DNA from 3 places in the Bacillus sp. 41-22 genome. Region 2 is predicted to be linked to each of the others. Evidence: a T-box and tRNA genes for the amino acid it is inferred to sense, from the RefSeq annotation. Region 2 holds a T-box; the other regions hold tRNA genes.
The links. A T-box is a leader RNA that pairs with one kind of tRNA and senses whether it is charged. The one in region 2 lies ahead of asnS (asparagine--tRNA ligase), so its partner is inferred to be a tRNA-Asn.
Positions count from the first base shown of each region.

Region 1: it encodes a tRNA-Asn, which carries the amino acid that the T-box ahead of asnS (asparagine--tRNA ligase) is inferred to sense. The anticodon was not compared.
Region 3: it encodes a tRNA-Asn, which carries the amino acid that the T-box ahead of asnS (asparagine--tRNA ligase) is inferred to sense. The anticodon was not compared.

Region 1 is NZ_CP084035.1:4,681,504-4,688,407, forward strand. Features, by position in the region: partial or broken gene LCF45_RS24050 (TasA family protein) at 1-69, shown strand, start outside; partial or broken gene LCF45_RS24055 (dockerin type I domain-containing protein) at 63-416, shown strand; gene LCF45_RS24060 (L-lactate dehydrogenase) at 590-1,534, opposite strand; partial or broken gene LCF45_RS24065 (IS4 family transposase) at 1,958-2,201, opposite strand; gene LCF45_RS24070 (DUF4179 domain-containing protein) at 2,372-3,400, opposite strand; gene LCF45_RS24075 (sigma-70 family RNA polymerase sigma factor) at 3,393-3,923, opposite strand; partial or broken gene LCF45_RS27095 (RNA polymerase subunit sigma-70) at 4,233-4,295, opposite strand; tRNA gene LCF45_RS24080 (tRNA-Glu) at 4,433-4,504, opposite strand; tRNA gene LCF45_RS24085 (tRNA-Ser) at 4,511-4,601, opposite strand; tRNA gene LCF45_RS24090 (tRNA-Asn) at 4,608-4,682, opposite strand; tRNA gene LCF45_RS24095 (tRNA-Ile) at 4,690-4,766, opposite strand; tRNA gene LCF45_RS24100 (tRNA-Gly) at 4,777-4,847, opposite strand; tRNA gene LCF45_RS24105 (tRNA-Lys) at 4,861-4,936, opposite strand; tRNA gene LCF45_RS24110 (tRNA-Thr) at 4,947-5,022, opposite strand; tRNA gene LCF45_RS24115 (tRNA-Phe) at 5,037-5,112, opposite strand; tRNA gene LCF45_RS24120 (tRNA-Asp) at 5,127-5,202, opposite strand; tRNA gene LCF45_RS24125 (tRNA-Met) at 5,206-5,282, opposite strand; tRNA gene LCF45_RS24130 (tRNA-Ser) at 5,310-5,402, opposite strand; tRNA gene LCF45_RS24135 (tRNA-Ile) at 5,420-5,496, opposite strand; tRNA gene LCF45_RS24140 (tRNA-Met) at 5,501-5,577, opposite strand; tRNA gene LCF45_RS24145 (tRNA-Ala) at 5,598-5,670, opposite strand; tRNA gene LCF45_RS24150 (tRNA-Pro) at 5,685-5,758, opposite strand; tRNA gene LCF45_RS24155 (tRNA-Arg) at 5,770-5,843, opposite strand; tRNA gene LCF45_RS24160 (tRNA-Leu) at 5,847-5,935, opposite strand; tRNA gene LCF45_RS24165 (tRNA-Gly) at 5,952-6,026, opposite strand; tRNA gene LCF45_RS24170 (tRNA-Leu) at 6,056-6,136, opposite strand; tRNA gene LCF45_RS24175 (tRNA-His) at 6,161-6,236, opposite strand; tRNA gene LCF45_RS24180 (tRNA-Thr) at 6,247-6,322, opposite strand; tRNA gene LCF45_RS24185 (tRNA-Val) at 6,327-6,402, opposite strand; rRNA gene rrf (5S ribosomal RNA) at 6,408-6,523, opposite strand; rRNA gene LCF45_RS24195 (23S ribosomal RNA) at 6,625-6,904, opposite strand, start outside.
Region 2 is NZ_CP084035.1:4,379,015-4,385,918, forward strand. Features, by position in the region: gene rnhC (ribonuclease HIII) at 1-474, shown strand, start outside; gene LCF45_RS22420 (YuzL family protein) at 692-826, opposite strand; gene LCF45_RS22425 (SDR family oxidoreductase) at 909-1,811, opposite strand; gene asnS (asparagine--tRNA ligase) at 1,941-3,332, opposite strand; T-box leader at 3,385-3,636, opposite strand; gene pheT (phenylalanine--tRNA ligase subunit beta) at 3,788-6,208, opposite strand; gene pheS (phenylalanine--tRNA ligase subunit alpha) at 6,227-6,904, opposite strand, start outside.
Region 3 is NZ_CP084035.1:247,763-254,666, reverse strand. Features, by position in the region: rRNA gene LCF45_RS01470 (23S ribosomal RNA) at 1-2,090, opposite strand, end outside; rRNA gene LCF45_RS01465 (16S ribosomal RNA) at 2,237-3,788, opposite strand; tRNA gene LCF45_RS01460 (tRNA-Gly) at 3,865-3,935, opposite strand; tRNA gene LCF45_RS01455 (tRNA-Pro) at 3,937-4,013, opposite strand; tRNA gene LCF45_RS01450 (tRNA-Arg) at 4,017-4,093, opposite strand; tRNA gene LCF45_RS01445 (tRNA-Leu) at 4,190-4,272, opposite strand; tRNA gene LCF45_RS01440 (tRNA-Lys) at 4,289-4,361, opposite strand; tRNA gene LCF45_RS01435 (tRNA-Gln) at 4,367-4,441, opposite strand; tRNA gene LCF45_RS01430 (tRNA-Asp) at 4,529-4,604, opposite strand; tRNA gene LCF45_RS01425 (tRNA-Met) at 4,608-4,684, opposite strand; tRNA gene LCF45_RS01420 (tRNA-Val) at 4,709-4,784, opposite strand; tRNA gene LCF45_RS01415 (tRNA-Glu) at 4,789-4,863, opposite strand; tRNA gene LCF45_RS01410 (tRNA-Ser) at 4,872-4,962, opposite strand; tRNA gene LCF45_RS01405 (tRNA-Asn) at 4,966-5,040, opposite strand; gene LCF45_RS01400 (SprT family protein) at 5,155-5,610, opposite strand; gene cmpA (cortex morphogenetic protein CmpA) at 5,821-5,937, shown strand; gene LCF45_RS01390 (Tex family protein) at 5,995-6,904, opposite strand, start outside.

The sequences.
Region 1 (6,904 bases), 300 kb from region 2:
TTATCCCTTACATTCGGCGGTGTATTCGCCTATTTCAGTGATTCTGAAACATCGGGTAATTCATTTCAAACCGTCTAACAACGAAATTAGGTAATGAAAAAGATGGTAAGCTACTCGGTCAATATTAATATGCTCGTCCAGATGAAAACCTTGCAGGCGACGTAAATGGCGATAAAATAATTGATATTAAAGATGCTGAAATTATCGCTAATAACTATGGTAAAAAAGGAGTATCTGTAAAAGATGGCGATCTTAATAATGACGGCATCGTCGACGAAAAAGACATTCGCTTCGTAGAAAAGAAATTCTTGAAAAAAGGACCAGATGCAGCAAAATCACAAACACCTGTAGAAAAATCAAAAAGCGGTACACTGGCAGATATTTTAAAGAAATTAGGATTAACACCTAAAAAATAATAATAAAGAGCACTCTATATAAAGTAGAGTGCTCTTTTCTATAAACGACCCTTATCCAGCAAAAGGGGTATATTGGGGATATACAAGGGAAACCGGAAAAGGAATTTATATTAAATTATATAAAAACTCAGAGGTAGGAAGCAGTTTCCCGCCTCTGAATTATTTAGCAATTATTATAGTACTGGTGCCATGGTTTCTTTTAATACTTTTACAGAATGAGCGAATTTCGCTTTTTCTTCTTCATTTAGCTCAAGTTCTACGATTTCACGTACACCTTCGCGGTTAATAACAGCTGGAACACCTACGAAAGCATCTTTCTCACCATATTGACCTTCAAGGTATGCCGATACAGTTAATACGCTGTTCTCGTTGCTTAAGATTGCTTTAGTTACACGAAGTAGTGACATACCGATTCCGTAGTAAGTTGCGCCTTTACGCTCAATAATGTGGTAAGCTGCATCGCGTACATTTTCAAAGATTTTATCTAAATCTTCTTGGTTATACTGTTCGTTGTTCGCTAAGATTGTTTCTAGTTTTTGTACACCTACAGTAGCGTGGCTCCATACTGGAAGTTCAGTGTCACCGTGCTCACCAACGATGTAAGCATGAACGTTACGTGGATCTACATCTAAGTAGTCACCTAACATGTAACGGAAACGAGCAGAGTCTAAAGTAGTACCAGAACCGATTACGCGCTCTTTCGGTAAACCAGATTCTTTCCAAGTTACGTAAGTTAAAATATCAACTGGGTTAGTTGCGATTAAGAAGATTCCATCGAATCCGCTATCCATAATACCGCGAACGATTTGTTTAAAGATCTTTGTATTTTTCTCAACTAAGTCTAAACGAGTTTCACCTGGCTTTTGTGGTAATCCAGCAGTGATAACTACTAAATCTGCATCTTTACAATCTGCATAGCTACCGCTCCAAACTTTTGTTGGTGCTGGAGAGAATGGTACCGCATGGCTTAAGTCCATTGCTTCTCCTTCTGCTTTTGCTTCATTAACATCTACTAGTACGAATTCTTCAGCTACACCTTGGTTGATCATTGAGTAAGCGTAACTACAACCTACAGCTCCTGTTCCTACTAATACTACGCGATTGATACCTTTTTTCATGTTAATTTCCCCTTTCAATTGTTTATATCTATTTTTTATTATTGTTTAAGTAATTAATTAAAATACTAATTTAATGTTGTTTAACTTCTTTACATACATATTGTAGCACGGATTATTGTGAATTCCTTCACAAATTATGACCTATTTGTGAACTTTTTCACATAGAGTGTAAAGTTATTAGAGTGCGGGTGAAATCCATCTCAATGGAGGCGTTTTCTTTAGATTGTGAAAGGGTTTTTCTTAGGTTTTTTGTCGGTAAGTGAAATTATATCGACGATTATTTAAATATATCAACGATTTTTAGAATATATCTACCGTAACTCAAAATATATCAACGATTCGACAAGGAATATCGACTTACCGACAAAACCCTATAATAATAACAGCATAAAGAAGCTGCCTTCAGTAGATCACCTATTGAAAGACAGCTTCTGGATTAAAGCGTTGATTCAGTCCTTCTGAGCTCATAAGTACACCTGTAGAAACTTCTAACTGACTGCACAATTGTATGCAATTTCTTGACTGAGCCATACGCAAAGGGCAATGAGTTCGTTTGCTTGATACTTGCTAGATCGCTGTATAAAACCAACTTGTTTGGCGATCTCTTGTAGGACTACTGGAGCTCTTGTGCGAAAAGGTTCAGTTCATTTGAAATGATAGACTTCATCAAAAACGCCATCCTTTCTGTATAATTCTACAAAAAGAATAGCGTTTTTTTGATTACATGGATACAAATTTATCTTAGCTTGATAGTGATGTTTTTTCCATACACATCAAGTTAACACAACGTCACTTATTAACAGTCAATAGACATGGAAACCTAGCAAAGCCCTTCAATTATTGTAGTAAAACAGTCATTTTTAAATCTTCAGAACCTCCATTTTTTAAAGTATCATTTTGACCACTAAGATACGTAGGTTTAATTGTTAAGGATTTTGGAGGATTATCCATTGGTGGAAGAGCTAAAACAATATGGTGTCCGTAGAGTCCCGTGCTACCAACTTGCAAGCTGACTCCTTCGTAGATTTTTCCTTTAACATCAGTGACAGTATAATCAAGTGCTGGCCAACTATCATTAGCTTCCATTTCTTTTGGATAATCAAAGGTCAAATCAATCCTCGTTGAAAGTGAAGAAAAAGTTACTTGATCTACTGTTAATGCATACAGATTATCTTTCGTTAATGTTTTTATATTAGGAGTAAATTTACGAATCTCACCTTCAACTTTTGTAAGAGGAAATGCTACATTCCATGTTCCTGCTTTTCCAAATAAATCTTCTCCATGGACGGAAACATCAATTTTATCACCAAATTCACCGTAATTAGCCAGAGTGAATTCATGCTGCTCAATAATGGTGTTTCGTCCTTTTGACTTCTGTGAAGTAGAACTAATTGCAGCTCTGACTTCTTTCCCATTAATGGTTACATAACTAAATCCAGCTTTCTCTTCATTGCTATTGGAAATAGTATTTTCTCCTTTGTATTCCACCGTGATCACTAAACGTCCGCCATCGTAAACTGCTTCTTTCACATTCATCGTTAAACCACTATGGTTATCTTGTCTTTCAATTGATGTAGCAAGCTCATCCTTTTCAATTTTATCAGAAGCAATATCATTAAATTGTGCATAAATGGGGCCTATAACTGGAACACTCGATAAAGTCTTTGCCATAGCAGGAGAAATGAATCCAAAACCTAAGAGAGAAACACATATTCCACAAGCAACAAGACTAGAATACTTGATTGTTTTTTTTCTACGGTATTGATTTTTCTTAGCTTGAAGCATGGCTGTTTTTTCTCTTTGAATTAACCGGTCTTCTGGTATAGGAATATCATTGATATGGTGATTAAATTCTTCTTTATTCATAACTATATCCCTCCTTTAAAATGGGGCGTAAGGCTTGCTTTGCTCGATGTAATTGAGATTTTACCGTTCCTTCTGGAGAGTTAAGAACCTCAGCAATTTCCTTAATAGATAAATCGTGATAATACCTTAATAAAATAATAGTTTTGTAAGTAGGATCTAAGAAATTAAATGCCTCGGTTAAATCCAATGATTGTTCTAATTTATTCATGCTTTCTTCTGTACATAAATTAGCAAATATTTCATCATTCGCAACAAATTGTCTAGAGGATTTTCTTACAAAATCAATGGATTTAAAAACAAGAATTTTGGTAATCCAACTTTGAAATTTCTCCGGCTTTTTTAATTTTCTCAGTGAAAGATATGCTTCATAAATTGTTTCTTGGTATATATCCAGTGCATCTTGTTCATTTCTTACATAAGAATAGGCTGTTCGATATAATTTCGGGCGAACAAAAGTAATAAGTTGTTCAAATGCTTGATCATTTCCTCTTGTTGCTTGTTTTACTAGATAGGCTATGTCCATTTTTATTTCTTCCTCCCTTTACTAATATAGTCGAATGAGAGGATAAAAAGGTTGCAAAAATAAGTGCATATACATAAATCTCCTACAACTTATTGCAATGATTAATATCCAGCATTAAAGAAAAGACACCAGAAATCCAGATAGAAATAAGAGCCAAATATATAGCTTGTTCATACCAAATTTAAAGTAAAAAAGATCTCCCAAAACGGAAAAACGAGCTGAATTCTCATAAATAACTGTAAAAAAGGTAAAATTCTCGTTATGGGGGTGTCTTAAAATCTTAGCTTGATGGGCATGTGATGTTAGCTCTATTTTAAGCAAATATCTATAAATACTTTTTGATGTTTCTATAATAAGCTTTTCATACTCCATCGCTCTCTCTTTTCTATTAGTTAGACGATTCAAATAGAAAAAAGTATACAAGAAATCCATAAAAAAAAAGCAGACTATTCAAAGTCCACTTTTATACAACAAAAAAGAGATAGCAGATTATGCTATCTCTTTTAGTATGACCCGTACGGGATTCGAACCCGTGTTACCGCCGTGAAAGGGCGGTGTCTTAACCACTTGACCAACGGGCCAAAATCTGGCAGAGAAGAAGGGATTCGAACCCTCGCACCGCGTTCGCGATCTACTCCCTTAGCAGGGGAGCCCCTTGAGCCACTTGGGTACTTCTCTATAATATGGCTCCGCAGGTAGGACTCGAACCTACGACCGATCGGTTAACAGCCGATAGCTCTACCACTGAGCTACTGCGGAATAATTATGGTGGGCCTAAATGGACTCGAACCATCGACCTCACGCTTATCAGGCGTGCGCTCTAACCAGCTGAGCTATAGGCCCATAATAGATAAGCGGGTGAAGAGAATCGAACTCTCGACCAGAGCTTGGAAGGCTCTTGTTTTACCACTAAACTACACCCGCATTAAATTAAAAATGGTGAGCCATGAAGGATTCGAACCTTCGACCCTCTGATTAAAAGTCAGATGCTCTACCAACTGAGCTAATGGCTCATTTTGAAAGTGGTGCCGGCTAGAGGACTTGAACCCCCAACCTACTGATTACAAGTCAGTTGCTCTACCAATTGAGCTAAGCCGGCTTGCGATTTCAAAATGGTGGCTCGGGACGGAATCGAACCGCCGACACGAGGATTTTCAGTCCTCTGCTCTACCGACTGAGCTACCGAGCCTTTATGTAAAAAAATGGCGGTCCCGACCGGGGTCGAACCGGCGATCTCCTGCGTGACAGGCAGGCATGTTAACCACTACACCACGGGACCATTTGGTTGCGGGGACAGGATTTGAACCTGCGACCTTCGGGTTATGAGCCCGACGAGCTACCGTACTGCTCCACCCCGCGATGATATAATATTTAATTTAGAAAAAATGGAGGAGGTAGAGGGATTCGAACCCCCGCGCGACTCTCGCCGCCTGTCGGTTTTCAAGACCGATCCCTTCAGCCGAACTTGGGTATACCTCCGAGATATGAACTTTGAGTGGTGGACCTTGTAGGACTCGAACCTACGACCGGACGGTTATGAGCCGTCTGCTCTAACCAGCTGAGCTAAAGGTCCTTTATGGTAGCGGCGGAGGGGATCGAACCCCCGACCTCACGGGTATGAACCGTACGCTCTAGCCAGCTGAGCTACACCGCCATAAGTTATATTCAAATAAGTGGAGCCTAGCGGGATCGAACCGCTGACCTCCTGCGTGCAAGGCAGGCGCTCTCCCAGCTGAGCTAAGGCCCCATATTTTGAAAATATCGGGAAGACAGGATTTGAACCTGCGACCCCCTGGTCCCAAACCAGGTGCTCTACCAAGCTGAGCCACTTCCCGTTAATAAAAAACGCGCCCGAGAGGAGTCGAACCCCTAACCTCTTGATCCGTAGTCAAACGCTCTATCCAATTGAGCTACGGGCGCATATGGTGCCGAGGGCGGGGGTCGAACCCGCACGGTGGTCACCCACCGCAGGATTTTAAGTCCTGTGCGTCTGCCTGTTCCGCCACCCCGGCATGTCATACTGAAAATTGGAGCGGAAGACGGGATTCGAACCCGCGACCCCAACCTTGGCAAGGTTGTATTCTACCACTGAACTACTTCCGCAAGACATGTTTGAGTTATTTTATTAAAAGTGCGGGTGAAGGGAGTCGAACCCCCACGCCAAAGGCGCTAGATCCTAAGTCTAGTGCGTCTGCCAATTCCGCCACACCCGCATATTATAATTTAAAAAGAAAAAATGGGGCGACTGATGGGAATTGAACCCACGAGTGCCGGAGCCACAATCCGGTGCGTTAACCACTTCGCCACAACCGCCATGATTTTCTGGTGCCGACTAGAGGACTTGAACCCCCAACCTACTGATTACAAGTCAGTTGCTCTACCAATTGAGCTAAGTCGGCTAAATGGTGGAGGATGACGGGATCGAACCGCCGACCCCCTGCTTGTAAGGCAGGTGCTCTCCCAGCTGAGCTAATCCTCCGAATTGCCTGGCAACGTCCTACTCTCACAGGGACAAGGTCCCAACTACCATCGGCGCTAGAGAGCTTAACTTCCGTGTTCGGTATGGGAACGGGTGTGACCTCTCTGCCATCATTACCAGACTGTATTCATTTAAGACAAGAATTATCATAACTTATTCGACATTTAAAGTCAACAAGTTTTTTATATTCTTTCAAAACTAGATAACATTGCTTCATATTATATGGTTAAGTCCTCGATCTATTAGTATTCGTCAGCTCCACATGTCACCATGCTTCCACCTCGAACCTATCAACCTGATCATCTTTCAGGGATCTTACTAGCTTACGCTATGGGAAATCTCATCTTGAGGGGGGCTTCATGCTTAGATGCTTTCAGCACTTATCCCTTCCGCACATAGCTACCCAGCTATGCCCTTGGCAGAACAACTGGTACACCAGCGGTGCGTCCATCCCGGTCCTCTCGTACTAAGGACAGCTCCTCTCAAATTTCCTGCGCCCACG
Region 2 (6,904 bases):
TACAGCTCCCTCGTTCTTCATAATGAAAAATATAACGAGCTATTTGATAAAGGAAACAACCAAGGTAAACTAAAAGCTTTACTGCATAACAAAGCCATCACAAACTTATTGGCTAAAATTGCACCTACAACACCTGAGGGTATCTTAATCGACCAATTTACACAGCCTGATACATACTATAAATATTTAGCGAAACAAAAACAGGTACAGCGTGAAAATGTTTACTTCGCTACAAAAGGTGAAAGTGTCCATTTAGCAGTAGCCGCCGCTTCCATTTTAGCTCGTTACTCATTCGTAAAACAATTTGACGAACTAAGCAAAAAAGCTGGTATGCAACTTCCGAAAGGTGCTGGTAAACAAGTTGATATTGCCGCTGCTAAATTAATTCAAAAAGTCGGTAAAGAAAGACTACCTGAATTTGTGAAAGTGCATTTTGCTAATACAGAGAAGGCGTTTCGGTTACTGAAAAAATAACTACTTTTTAGTATCGACAGGATATGGATGAACTAAACAAGGCGAAAAGAATTGAATTCTTTTCGCCTTTTATGAATGAAAAATGGATAAATAGGATCTCACACGTTCCTATTTTCGCCGCACTCATTCTGTATATCTATATATTTAAATTTAGACTGATGTATATTCATTTACTATTCACCTAAAAAAGAGAGTCTCCATGACTCCCTTTTTATGTTTAACTTCGTTTCTGCTTCTTATTTGATGAAGGTACTTTATAAGAACCCGTTTCATGCGTAGTCGTTCCTTGTCCTTCCACTTCCGGAGAACCTAAGCTTGATCTAGAATGGTCTGTTTTCACTTTCTTACTCATTACAATCACCCCCAAGATTACTTTTCACTTAAGAGTAAAAAACTATTCAGCATAACCATCTGAACATATACTGGCTACTCTTTTATCCTCCTGTCTGTTTTTCACTAATGTCCCATAGACGTTTTGCGGCATCCTTATCCAAGGCAGCTTCAGACATTTTTCCTATTTGCTTATCGGCATAGTAATAACCACTATGATCAGTAAATTCAGTTGATTCTGCTAGCCATATTAGAGTTTCAGCACCTTTCTCGGGTGTACGAGAGAAAGGTTTCATTGCTGCCATAGTTAAGCGAGCAACTAGACCATTGTCCTGGTTGAAATTCGTAGCCACTAGCCCTGGATCGAAGCTGTATGCACTAACACCCGTCCCCTCCAACCTCTTTGCCAATTCAGCGGTAAATAAAATATTTGCTAGTTTTGATTGAGCATAACGCATTGTAGGACCACCCATAAATTTCTTAACACCACGATAAAGTTGTTCTGCATCTAAATCACCGAAATCAATTCCCTTTTTAGCCATTTTGTGACCGTGAGATGCGGTGGTGATAACACGAGCAGGAGCACTTTCTTTTAAACGCTCCAACAGCAAATTAGTGATTAGGAATGGACCTAAATGGTTAACCGCCCAAGTCATCTCCAAATCGTCCTCTGTAAGCTGCCTTGTTTGAAATAAAGCACCAGCATTATTCACTAATATATCTATTCTCGGACACCTTTCCAAAATATCAGTAGCTACCCGGCGTATAGATTGTTGGGAAGCCATATCAGCTAAAAATAGATCTATCATCACATCCCCATTCGTTACATCCTTAATTTGAGCAATAGCAGCATTCGCTTTTTCCTCGTTACGTGCAATGATTCCTAGTTTGGCACCGCGCTCTGCAAATGTCTTAGCTGCCGCTAATCCAATACCACTTGTTGCACCAGTAATCACCACATACTTGTCATGCAGTGTCCACTTTGTATGACTTGGAATCTCCCCCATTGTACAAAAACCCCTTCCCTTGCCCATAAATATTTCATTCGTTTTACTATATGTGAGATATGAACGAACCTATGAACAACATTTTTCCAAACAAAAAAAGCGAGAGCAGTTGCTCTCGCTTTTTTCATCTTAAAACTCAGAAGAACCTGGAGTTCTTGGGAATGGAATTACGTCACGGATGTTAGCCATGCCAGTGATGTACATTAGGAAGCGCTCGAAACCTAGACCGAATCCAGCGTGTTTTGTACCGCCGTATTTTCTAAGTTCTAAGTACCACCAGTAGTCCTCTTCGTTCATACCTAATTCTTTAATTCTGTCTACTAAAACGTCCATTCTTTCTTCACGTTGACTTCCGCCGATTAATTCGCCGATGCCAGGAACTAGAAGATCAGTAGCTGCTACTGTTTTACCATCTTCGTTCATACGCATGTAGAATGCTTTAATGTCTTTCGGATAGTCAGTTACGAATACAGGGCGTTTGAAGATTTCTTCTGATAAGTATCTTTCGTGCTCTGTTTGTAAGTCAATACCCCATTCTACTGGGTATTTGAATTCAGCACCTGATTCTTGAAGTACTTTAATTGCTTCTGTATAAGTGATGCGACCGAAGTCAGAGTTGATTACGTTGTTCATGCGCTCTAGAACTGTTTTATCAACGAAGCTGTTGAAGAAGTCCATTTCTTCTGGTGCATGCTCTAGTACGTATTTCATTGCATATTTCAGCATATCTTCTGTAAGATCCATTACATCGCCTAACTCAGCGAATGCAATCTCAGGCTCAACCATCCAGAACTCCGCTGCGTGACGAGTTGTGTTTGAGTTTTCCGCACGGAATGTAGGTCCGAATGTGTACACATCACGGAATGCTAATGCATAAGCTTCAGCGTTCAGCTGTCCACTTACTGTTAAGTTTGTTTCTTTAGCGAAGAAGTCTTTTGATTCGTCAACTTGTCCGTCTTCACCTTTTGCTACGTTGTTTAAATCTTGCGTTGTTACGCGGAACATTTCGCCTGCACCTTCTGTATCACTACCAGTAATAATTGGTGTGTGAACATGTACGAATCCACGCTCTTGGAAGAATTGGTGAATTGCAAATGCTGCGATAGAACGCACGCGGAATGTTGCTGAGAATGCATTTGTTCTTGGACGTAAGTGAGCGATTGTACGTAAGTATTCAAACGTATGACGCTTCTTTTGAAGTGGGTAATCAGAATCTGATAAGCCCTCGATATCAATTTTTTCTGCTTTAATTTCAAATGGTTGCTTCGCTCCAGGTGTTGCAATTACTTTACCTTCTACTTTAACTGAAGAGCTTAGTGGAAGCTTTGCAATTTCTTTGAAGTTCTCTAATTCTGTATCGAAAACGATTTGAACACCTTTGAAGAAGCTACCGTCGTTTAATTCGATGAAACCAAATGCTTTTGAATCACGTAAGTTACGAATCCAACCCGATACTTGTACTGTTTGATCTGCGTATTTATCTGTATCTCTATACAGACTTTTTACTAATGTGTTTTCCATAGTAAAATTCTCCTTTACTCATATATTTAAATACAAAAAAACCTTTCATCCATAAAGGGACGAAAGGTTAAACTTCGCGGTACCACCCAATTTGTCATAAAGACCAACTTTAACTCGTATGTAATACATACTTCCCGGTTTGTAACAGGCCGGATTCCCGTCTAAGTCTACTCTTGAATACAAGCTTCAATTTCGGTTAGCAACTCCAAGGTGTTCTTCACATATACCGCCTCATCAGGCTCTCACCGTCCCTGACTCGCTTTGGATTATAGTATATACTACTTTTCCTTATCATCGTCTTTCGTTTTGTTAAACTAAAATTAATGTACTACATTCGAGAGAAAGATGCAAGATGCCAGAAAATATATCAGCGATTTTTATAATATATCGACTTACCGACATTTTCCGACAATCGTGCCATAAAAAAATTGCCGGAATTAATCCGGCAATTTTTTTTACTTACGTAACTCCGCACCAAATTTCTCTTCTACCGCTGTTAATACACGGTTATGCGCTTCTGTTACTTCTTCGTCTGTTAATGTACGTTCTGCATCGAAGTAGTTCATAGAGAATGCAAGTGATTTCTTGCCTTCTTCCATTTTTTCACCTTCGTATAAGTCGAATAGTGCTACGTCTTTCAGAAGTTCTCCGCCAGCTTCAGCAATGACTTGCTTCATTTCACCAGCTTTTGTTTCTGTTGTTACTACAACAGCCATATCACGTGTCATAGATGGGAAACGTGGAATTGCTAAGTAGTAAGTTTCCTCAGCGTCTGCACCGAATACTTTTGCAAGAGATAATTCGAATACGAATGTATTTTTCACATCTAATTGTTTTTCTGTTTCCGGGTGCAATTGACCGATGAATCCGATTGCTTCACCATCTAATACGATGTCAGCTGTACGGCCTGGGTGCATACCTTCACGTTTTGCTGGTGCATAAGTGATTTGATTTGCCACGCCAAGTACGTCGAATAATCCTTCTAATACACCTTTAACAACGAAGAAGTCTACAACTTTCTTCTCACCTTGCCATGCATGGTGAAGAGCAAGACCTGTCATAACACCTGCAAGATGTTGTTCTTCTTTCGGAAGTTCTCCTGCTTCTGTTGGTAAGAAGATAGAACCTACTTCATATAATGCAACGCTGTCGTTTTTACGTGCAACATTGTATGAAACTGCTTCTAACAATTGTGGCACTAAGCTTAAACGAAGTTGGCTACGCTCTTCGCTCATTGGAAGCGCAAGATTTACAGGAGCTTTTTCGTTCGGCTCAACCATATATTGTTTCGCTTTGTCAGCGCTTGTTAATGAATATGTGATTGCTTCATATAAACCAGCACCTTCTAGGAAGCGGCGTACTTTACGACGTTTCGTTTGTGCTGATGTTAATTTACCACGTGTCATTGTTCCAGATGGTAATGTAACTGGAATGTGATCATAACCATACAGACGACCTACTTCTTCTACTAAGTCTTCTGAAATTGTAATGTCAGGACGACGTGCTGGTACATTTACATGGAATGTTCCTTCTACTTCTGTGAATGGGAATTTCAGGTTTGTGAACATTGTACCCATTTCACTCGCAGAAATATCTGTACCTAATACACGGTTTACTTTTTCAGCTGTAACAGATACTGTACGTTCTTGTACTTGTAAGTTATCAGCTTCTACTACACCTTCAAGTGCTTCTCCACCAGCGTATTTTGCCATTAAAGCAGCTGCATGTTGAATTGCTTCAAATGTACGTGTTGGGTCGATTCCCTTTTCAAAACGTGCACTTGATTCGCTACGAAGACCTAAGTCTTTTGATGTACGGCGCACTGTTTGACCTGCAAAGTATGCAGACTCAATTAGAACGTTTACTGTCTCGCTATCAACTTCAGAATCCGCTCCGCCCATTACACCAGCAACAGCTAACGCTTTTGTGCCATTTGTAATTACAAGATGGTGGCTTTGTAACGTACGTTCTTGAGCATCTAATGTTTGAATCTTTTCGCCTTCTTTTGCAAGACGAACAACGATTTCTTTTGAACCTAATTTATCGTAATCGAATGCATGTAACGGTTGACCGTATTCCATTAAAATGTAGTTTGTAATATCAACTACATTACTAATTGGACGAATGCCAGCTGCCATAAGACGAGTTTGCATCCACATTGGTGATGGACCAATCTTTACGTTTTTAACCATTTTTGCAATATATAATGGGTTTTCTTCTTTCGCTTCTACACTTACAGAAATGTAATCAGAAGTTTTTTCTGCTGTTTCTTGTAAGTCGATAGCTGGAAGTTTTACTTCACGGCCGTAAATAGCAGCTACTTCATATGCAACACCTAACATGTTTAAGCAATCTGCACGGTTTGGTGTTAAACCAAGCTCAAGTACTTCATCATTTAAATTTAAAATTTCAAGTGCATCTGCACCAACTTCAGCATCACTTGGGAAGATGAAGATACCGTCTGCATATTCTTTCGCAACGAATTTCCCATCAATACCAAGCTCTTGAAGAGCACAAACCATACCGTGAGAAGCTTCCCCGCGTAGTTTTGCTTTTTTAATTTTGAAGTTACCAGGAAGTACAGCGCCAACTTTTGCAACTGGTACTTTTAAACCTTTTGCAATGTTAGCAGCACCACAAATAATTTGAACCGGCTCTTCTTCACCGATATCGATTAAGCATTTGCTTAATTTATCAGCTTCTGGGTGTTTTTCACATTCTAATACGTGACCAACTACAACACCTTTTACACCTTTATTTAATACTTCAACACCTTCTACTTCAATACCACTTTTCGTGATTTTGTCTGCTAGTTCTTGTGCTGTTACATCTTTAATATCTACATACTCTTGTAACCAACGATATGATACGAACATATTTATCCTCTCCTTCCCTTACGCTCGTTTGAATTGTTGTAAGAAACGTACATCATTTGTATAGAAATGACGAATGTCATCTACGCCGTATTTCAACATTGCGATACGCTCTGCGCCCATACCGAATGCGAAACCTTGATATTCTTTTGAATCATAACCAGCCATTTCAAGTACGTTCGGGTGAACCATACCTGCTCCTAAAATTTCGATCCAGCCAGTCCCTTTACAAGTGCCACAACCTTTACCGTGACACATCATACAAGAAATATCCATCTCTACAGACGGCTCTGTGAATGGGAAGAAACTTGGACGAAGACGGATTTCACGATCTTCACCGAACATCTTTTTCACGAATACTTGCAGTGTACCTTTTAAGTCACTCATGCGAATGTTTTTATCAATTACAAGACCTTCAATTTGCATGAATTGGTGTGAATGCGTCGCATCATCGTCATCGCGGCGATACACTTTACCAGGACAAATAATTTTAATCGGTCCTTTTTCTTTATTCTTTTCCATCGTACGTGCTTGCACAGAAGATGTATGTGTACGTAGTAACGTTTCTTCTGTAATGTAGAATGTATCTTGCATATCACGCGCTGGGTGATCTTTCGGTAAGTTTAATGCTTCGAAGTTGTAGTAGTCTTTTTCTACTTCCGTCCCTTCAGCTACTTCATAACCCATACCGATGAATAC
Region 3 (6,904 bases), 1.1 Mb from region 2:
CGGGGTCTTTCCGTCCTGTCGCGGGTAACCTGCATCTTCACAGGTACTATAATTTCACCGAGTCTCTGGTTGAGACAGTGCCCAAATCGTTACACCTTTCGTGCGGGTCGGAACTTACCCGACAAGGAATTTCGCTACCTTAGGACCGTTATAGTTACGGCCGCCGTTTACTGGGGCTTCAGTTCAGAGCTTCGCTTACGCTAACCCCTCTCCTTAACCTTCCAGCACCGGGCAGGTGTCAGCCCCTATACTTCGCCTTACGGCTTCGCAGAGACCTGTGTTTTTGCTAAACAGTCGCTTGGGCCTATTCACTGCGGCTTTCCGTTAAGAAAGCACCCCTTCTCCCGAAGTTACGGGGTCATTTTGCCGAGTTCCTTAACCAGAGTTCTCTCGCACACCTTAGGATTCTCTCCTCGCCTACCTGTGTCGGTTTGCGGTACAGGCACCTTTTATCTCGCTAGAAGCTTTTCTTGGCAGCGGGGAATCAAAGACTTCGCTCCATAAGGAGCTTCCCCATCACAGCTCAGCCTTCACGATAAGCGGATTTGCCTACTTATCAGCCTAACTGCTTGGACGTGCACAACCAATCGCACGCTTCTTCTATCCTTCTGCGTCCCTCCATTGCTCAAACGATAAAGAGGTGGTACAGGAATATCAACCTGTTGTCCATCGCCTACGCCTGTCGGCCTCGGCTTAGGTCCTGACTAACCCTGAGCGGACGAGCCTTCCTCAGGAAACCTTAGGCATTCGGTGGACGGGATTCTCACCCGTCTTTCGCTACTCATACCGGCATTCTCACTTCTAAGCGCTCCACCAGTCCTTCCGGTCTGACTTCACTGCACTTAGAACGCTCCCCTACCACTGATACCATTGGTATCAATTCGCAGCTTCGGTGGTGTATTTAGCCCCGGTACATTTTCGGCGCAGAGTCACTCGACTAGTGAGCTATTACGCACTCTTTAAATGGTGGCTGCTTCTGAGCCAACATCCTAGTTGTCTAAGCAACTCCACATCCTTTTCCACTTAATACACACTTTGGGACCTTAGCTGGCGATCTGGGCTGTTTCCCTCTTGACTACGGATCTTATCACTCGCAGTCTGACTCCTAAGGATAAGTCATTGGCATTCGGAGTTTGACTGAATTCGGTAATCCGATGAGGACCCCTAGTTCAATCAGTGCTCTACCTCCAAGACTCTTACACTTAAGGCTAGCCCTAAAGCTATTTCGGGGAGAACCAGCTATCTCCAGGTTCGATTGGAATTTCTCCGCTACCCACACCTCATCCCCGCACTTTTCAACGTGCGTGGGTTCGGGCCTCCATTCAGTGTTACCTGAACTTCACCCTGGACATGGGTAGATCACCTGGTTTCGGGTCTACGACCACGTACTAAACGCCCTATTCAGACTCGCTTTCGCTGCGGCTCCGCCTCTTCAGCTTAACCTCGCACGGGATCGTAACTCGCCGGTTCATTCTACAAAAGGCACGCCATCACCCATTAACGGGCTCTGACTATTTGTAGGCACACGGTTTCAGGATCTCTTTCACTCCCCTTCCGGGGTGCTTTTCACCTTTCCCTCACGGTACTGGTTCACTATCGATCACTAGGGAGTATTTAGCCTTGGGAGATGGTCCTCCCAGATTCCGACGGAATTTCACGTGTTCCGCCGTACTCAGGATACATTCAAGAGAGAACGAAGTTTCGACTACGGGGTTGTTACCCTCTGTGACGGACCTTTCCAGGTCGCTTCGTCTACCTCGTTCCTTTGTAACTCCGTATAGAATGTCCTACAACCCCAAGAGGCAAGCCTCTTGGTTTGGGCTAGATTCCGTTTCGCTCGCCGCTACTCAGGAAATCGCATTTGCTTTCTCTTCCTCCAGGTACTTAGATGTTTCAGTTCCCTGGGTCTGTCTTCCATACCCTATGTATTCAGGTAAGGATACCATACCATTACGTATAGTGGGTTTCCCCATTCGGAAATCTTCGGATCAAAGCTTACTTACAGCTCCCCGAAGCATATCGGCGTTAGTCCCGTCCTTCATCGACTCCTAGTGTCAAGGCATCCACCGTGCGCCCTTTCTAACTTAACCAAACTAAAATTAAAAAAATATGAGCTACACTGTTATCTAGTTTTCAAAGAACATACATTTAAACTTGAGAGATAGTTCTCTCAAAACTGAACGAAACAAAACAAGTCAACGTTTATTGATGAACTGCGTTCATCAATTCTCCATAGAAAGGAGGTGATCCAGCCGCACCTTCCGATACGGCTACCTTGTTACGACTTCACCCCAATCATCTGTCCCACCTTAGGCGGCTGGCTCCATAAAGGTTACCCCACCGACTTCGGGTGTTACAAACTCTCGTGGTGTGACGGGCGGTGTGTACAAGGCCCGGGAACGTATTCACCGCGGCATGCTGATCCGCGATTACTAGCGATTCCAGCTTCATGTAGGCGAGTTGCAGCCTACAATCCGAACTGAGAACGGTTTTATGAGATTAGCTCCACCTCGCGGTCTTGCAGCTCTTTGTACCGTCCATTGTAGCACGTGTGTAGCCCAGGTCATAAGGGGCATGATGATTTGACGTCATCCCCACCTTCCTCCGGTTTGTCACCGGCAGTCACCTTAGAGTGCCCAACTTAATGATGGCAACTAAGATCAAGGGTTGCGCTCGTTGCGGGACTTAACCCAACATCTCACGACACGAGCTGACGACAACCATGCACCACCTGTCACTCTGCTCCCGAAGGAGAAGCTCTATCTCTAGAGTTTTCAGAGGATGTCAAGACCTGGTAAGGTTCTTCGCGTTGCTTCGAATTAAACCACATGCTCCACCGCTTGTGCGGGCCCCCGTCAATTCCTTTGAGTTTCAGCCTTGCGGCCGTACTCCCCAGGCGGAGTGCTTAATGCGTTAACTTCAGCACTAAAGGGCGGAAACCCTCTAACACTTAGCACTCATCGTTTACGGCGTGGACTACCAGGGTATCTAATCCTGTTTGCTCCCCACGCTTTCGCGCCTCAGTGTCAGTTACAGACCAGAAAGTCGCCTTCGCCACTGGTGTTCCTCCATATCTCTACGCATTTCACCGCTACACATGGAATTCCACTTTCCTCTTCTGCACTCAAGTCTCCCAGTTTCCAATGACCCTCCACGGTTGAGCCGTGGGCTTTCACATCAGACTTAAGAAACCACCTGCGCGCGCTTTACGCCCAATAATTCCGGATAACGCTTGCCACCTACGTATTACCGCGGCTGCTGGCACGTAGTTAGCCGTGGCTTTCTGGTTAGGTACCGTCAAGGTGCCAGCTTATTCAACTAGCACTTGTTCTTCCCTAACAACAGAGTTTTACGACCCGAAAGCCTTCATCACTCACGCGGCGTTGCTCCGTCAGACTTTCGTCCATTGCGGAAGATTCCCTACTGCTGCCTCCCGTAGGAGTCTGGGCCGTGTCTCAGTCCCAGTGTGGCCGATCACCCTCTCAGGTCGGCTACGCATCGTCGCCTTGGTGAGCCGTTACCTCACCAACTAGCTAATGCGACGCGGGTCCATCCATAAGTGACAGCCGAAGCCGCCTTTCAATTTCGAACTATGCAGTTCAAAATATTATCCGGTATTAGCCCCGGTTTCCCGGAGTTATCCCAGTCTTATGGGTAGGTTACCCACGTGTTACTCACCCGTCCGCCGCTAACTTCATAAGAGCAAGCTCTTAATCCATTCGCTCGACTTGCATGTATTAGGCACGCCGCCAGCGTTCATCCTGAGCCAGGATCAAACTCTCCAATAAAGTTAGTTTGTCTAGCATCTAAAAATAAAAATTGACGTTCACGTTGTTTGTTTCGTTCAGTTTTCAAAGAACTAAAAGCGGGTGAAGAGAATCGAACTCTCGACCAGAGCTTGGAAGGCTCTTGTTTTACCACTAAACTACACCCGCGTGGTCGGGAAGACAGGATTTGAACCTGCGACCCCCTGGTCCCAAACCAGGTGCTCTACCAAGCTGAGCCACTTCCCGTTATGGCGCGCCCGAGAGGAGTCGAACCCCTAACCTCTTGATCCGTAGTCAAACGCTCTATCCAATTGAGCTACGGGCGCTTATTCATGATGTTTTTTCGTCGTTGTATTTTGGCGACTCAATTATCTTACCATACTACATTTTCAAATGCAAGTACTTTTCAAAAGATTTTTTGATGCGGCCGAGAGGACTTGAACCTCCACGGGGTTTCCCCCACTAGGCCCTCAACCTAGCGCGTCTGCCGTTCCGCCACGACCGCGCGGAAAAAACAAAAGTGAGCCATGAAGGATTCGAACCTTCGACCCTCTGATTAAAAGTCAGATGCTCTACCAACTGAGCTAATGGCTCGTAAATGGCTGGGCTAGCTGGATTCGAACCAGCGCATGACGGAGTCAAAGTCCGTTGCCTTACCGCTTGGCTATAGCCCATCGAAATAGTTATCTTCTTTTCAAAGACAAATGTTATTTTACCATAATGTCCAATAAAAAACAACTGCTATATAGCAGAAGTTAAAATGGCGGTCCCGACCGGGGTCGAACCGGCGATCTCCTGCGTGACAGGCAGGCATGTTAACCACTACACCACGGGACCATTTGGTTGCGGGGACAGGATTTGAACCTGCGACCTTCGGGTTATGAGCCCGACGAGCTACCGTACTGCTCCACCCCGCGATAATATTATTTATATAATTTATATGGTGGAGGATGACGGGATCGAACCGCCGACCCCCTGCTTGTAAGGCAGGTGCTCTCCCAGCTGAGCTAATCCTCCGAAGTGGTGACCCGTACGGGATTCGAACCCGTGTTACCGCCGTGAAAGGGCGGTGTCTTAACCACTTGACCAACGGGCCAATATGTATGGCAGAGAAGAAGGGATTCGAACCCTCGCACCGCGTTAGCGATCTACTCCCTTAGCAGGGGAGCCCCTTGAGCCACTTGGGTACTTCTCTGTATGGCTCCGCAGGTAGGACTCGAACCTACGACCGATCGGTTAACAGCCGATAGCTCTACCACTGAGCTACTGCGGAATAATGAAGACAATTTGTATCTTATAAAAATTCTCATCGTAAGTCAAGAAGTTTTTTCACAACATCTTGCGCAAACGTGACATGTTTATAATATACTGGATTGCGTTTTCACTGTCAAGATGTTTTCACTACCAGTTTTAGTTGTCCTTTACACTTTCCACATACATATCTTTGTGTATTTATTTGACGTCTTCTTACATATTGAAAAGAACACCCCATACATTCATACATAGAAACTCTCGTTTCCTCCTCACTAATCATTCGTTTACAAAAACGTGGTGCACCTACTTTCTTTAATAACTCCCGAAAATCTCTATCTCGATGCTTATACCCTTTTCCTGTGATATGTAAGTGATAATGACAAAGTTCATGTTTAACAATCCCGACTAACTCTTCTTTTCCATATACTTCGTAATATCGATAATTCAATTCTATATTATGATTCTTCAATAGATAGCGCCCACCAGTTGTACGTAACCTACTATTAAACATCGCTTTATGTAAAAACGGCATTCCAAAGCATTGTAACGATACCTCTTCCACTAACCGCTGAATTTCTTGCTCATCCATTCTCATTCCTCCTAAACTAAAAAATATTTCCACACTTTTCTCCCTTCTTATACATATAGTAAATAGTACATATACCCATCCTCATTCAAGAAGCGTGATTTCTAAAAATGCAGCATTGCTAGAAATCCACTCACCAACCTCTCATCAAAGTTACTTTAACTAAAAGGAGCTACTTTTTTTGAGAGCAGGATTAAACAAGGAGGGATTCCTATGCCCACGTGGCTAAAGAAACAAATGCAACGTGCATATTTCGAGAAAAACCGGTATCAAATCAAGTTACTAAATGAATGCTGGTTTTATTATAGTAAAATACATCAAAGTTCATAATCAATTAAACTTTCCAGTTCATAAAAAGAGAGCAGTTTCATCTGCTCTCTTTTCTTACTATTCAATCGGTAACATTGATAATGCAACACGACCTTTTTTCGTATCAATATCATCTACCCATACCTTTACAATTTGTCCCACGGATACAATATCTAATGGATGCTTTACAAATTGTTTGCTTAGTTTAGAAATATGTACTAAACCATCTTGCTTCACACCAATATCAACAAAGGCACCGAAATCAACAACATTGCGGATCGTTCCCTCTAATTCCATACCACGCTTTAAATCTTCTAATTTTAAAATCCCCTTTTTCAAAAGTGGCTTTGGCAACTCATCCCTCATATCTCGCTCCGGGCTAATTAAAGCATCCATAATATCAACTAATGTCGGCTCACCAATCTCCGTCTCTTGAGATAATTTAGAAATATCTACTCCTTCGAAACTCTTTTGCAAGTTTGGTTTCCCCACATCATTCTTTGATAACCCTAAGCTCTTCAATAGCAATTCAACATTTTTATATTGTTCTGGATGAATCCCTGTGCGATCTAACGGATTCGCTCCTTCTAATATACGTAAAAACCCGATACATTGTTCATATGTTTTTGCACCTAAACGTGGGATTTTCTTTAATTCAGTACGCTTCGTGAATTTCCCATCTTCCTCACGCTTAGCTACAATGTTTTTCGCAACTGTTTTTGATAATCCCGAAACATATTGCAACAATGCAACTGAAGCTGTATTTACATTAACACCAACTCGGTTAACTGCTGTCTCTACTACAAATGTTAATGATTCATTTAATCTCTTTTGAGATACATCATGTTGATATTGTCCCACCCCAACAGATTTAGGGTCAATTTTCACAAGTTCTGCAAGTGGATCTTGTAGACGTCTCCCAATTGAAACAGCACTTCTTTCTTCAACCTGTAAATTTGGAAACTCCTCGCGAGCTACATCAGATGCT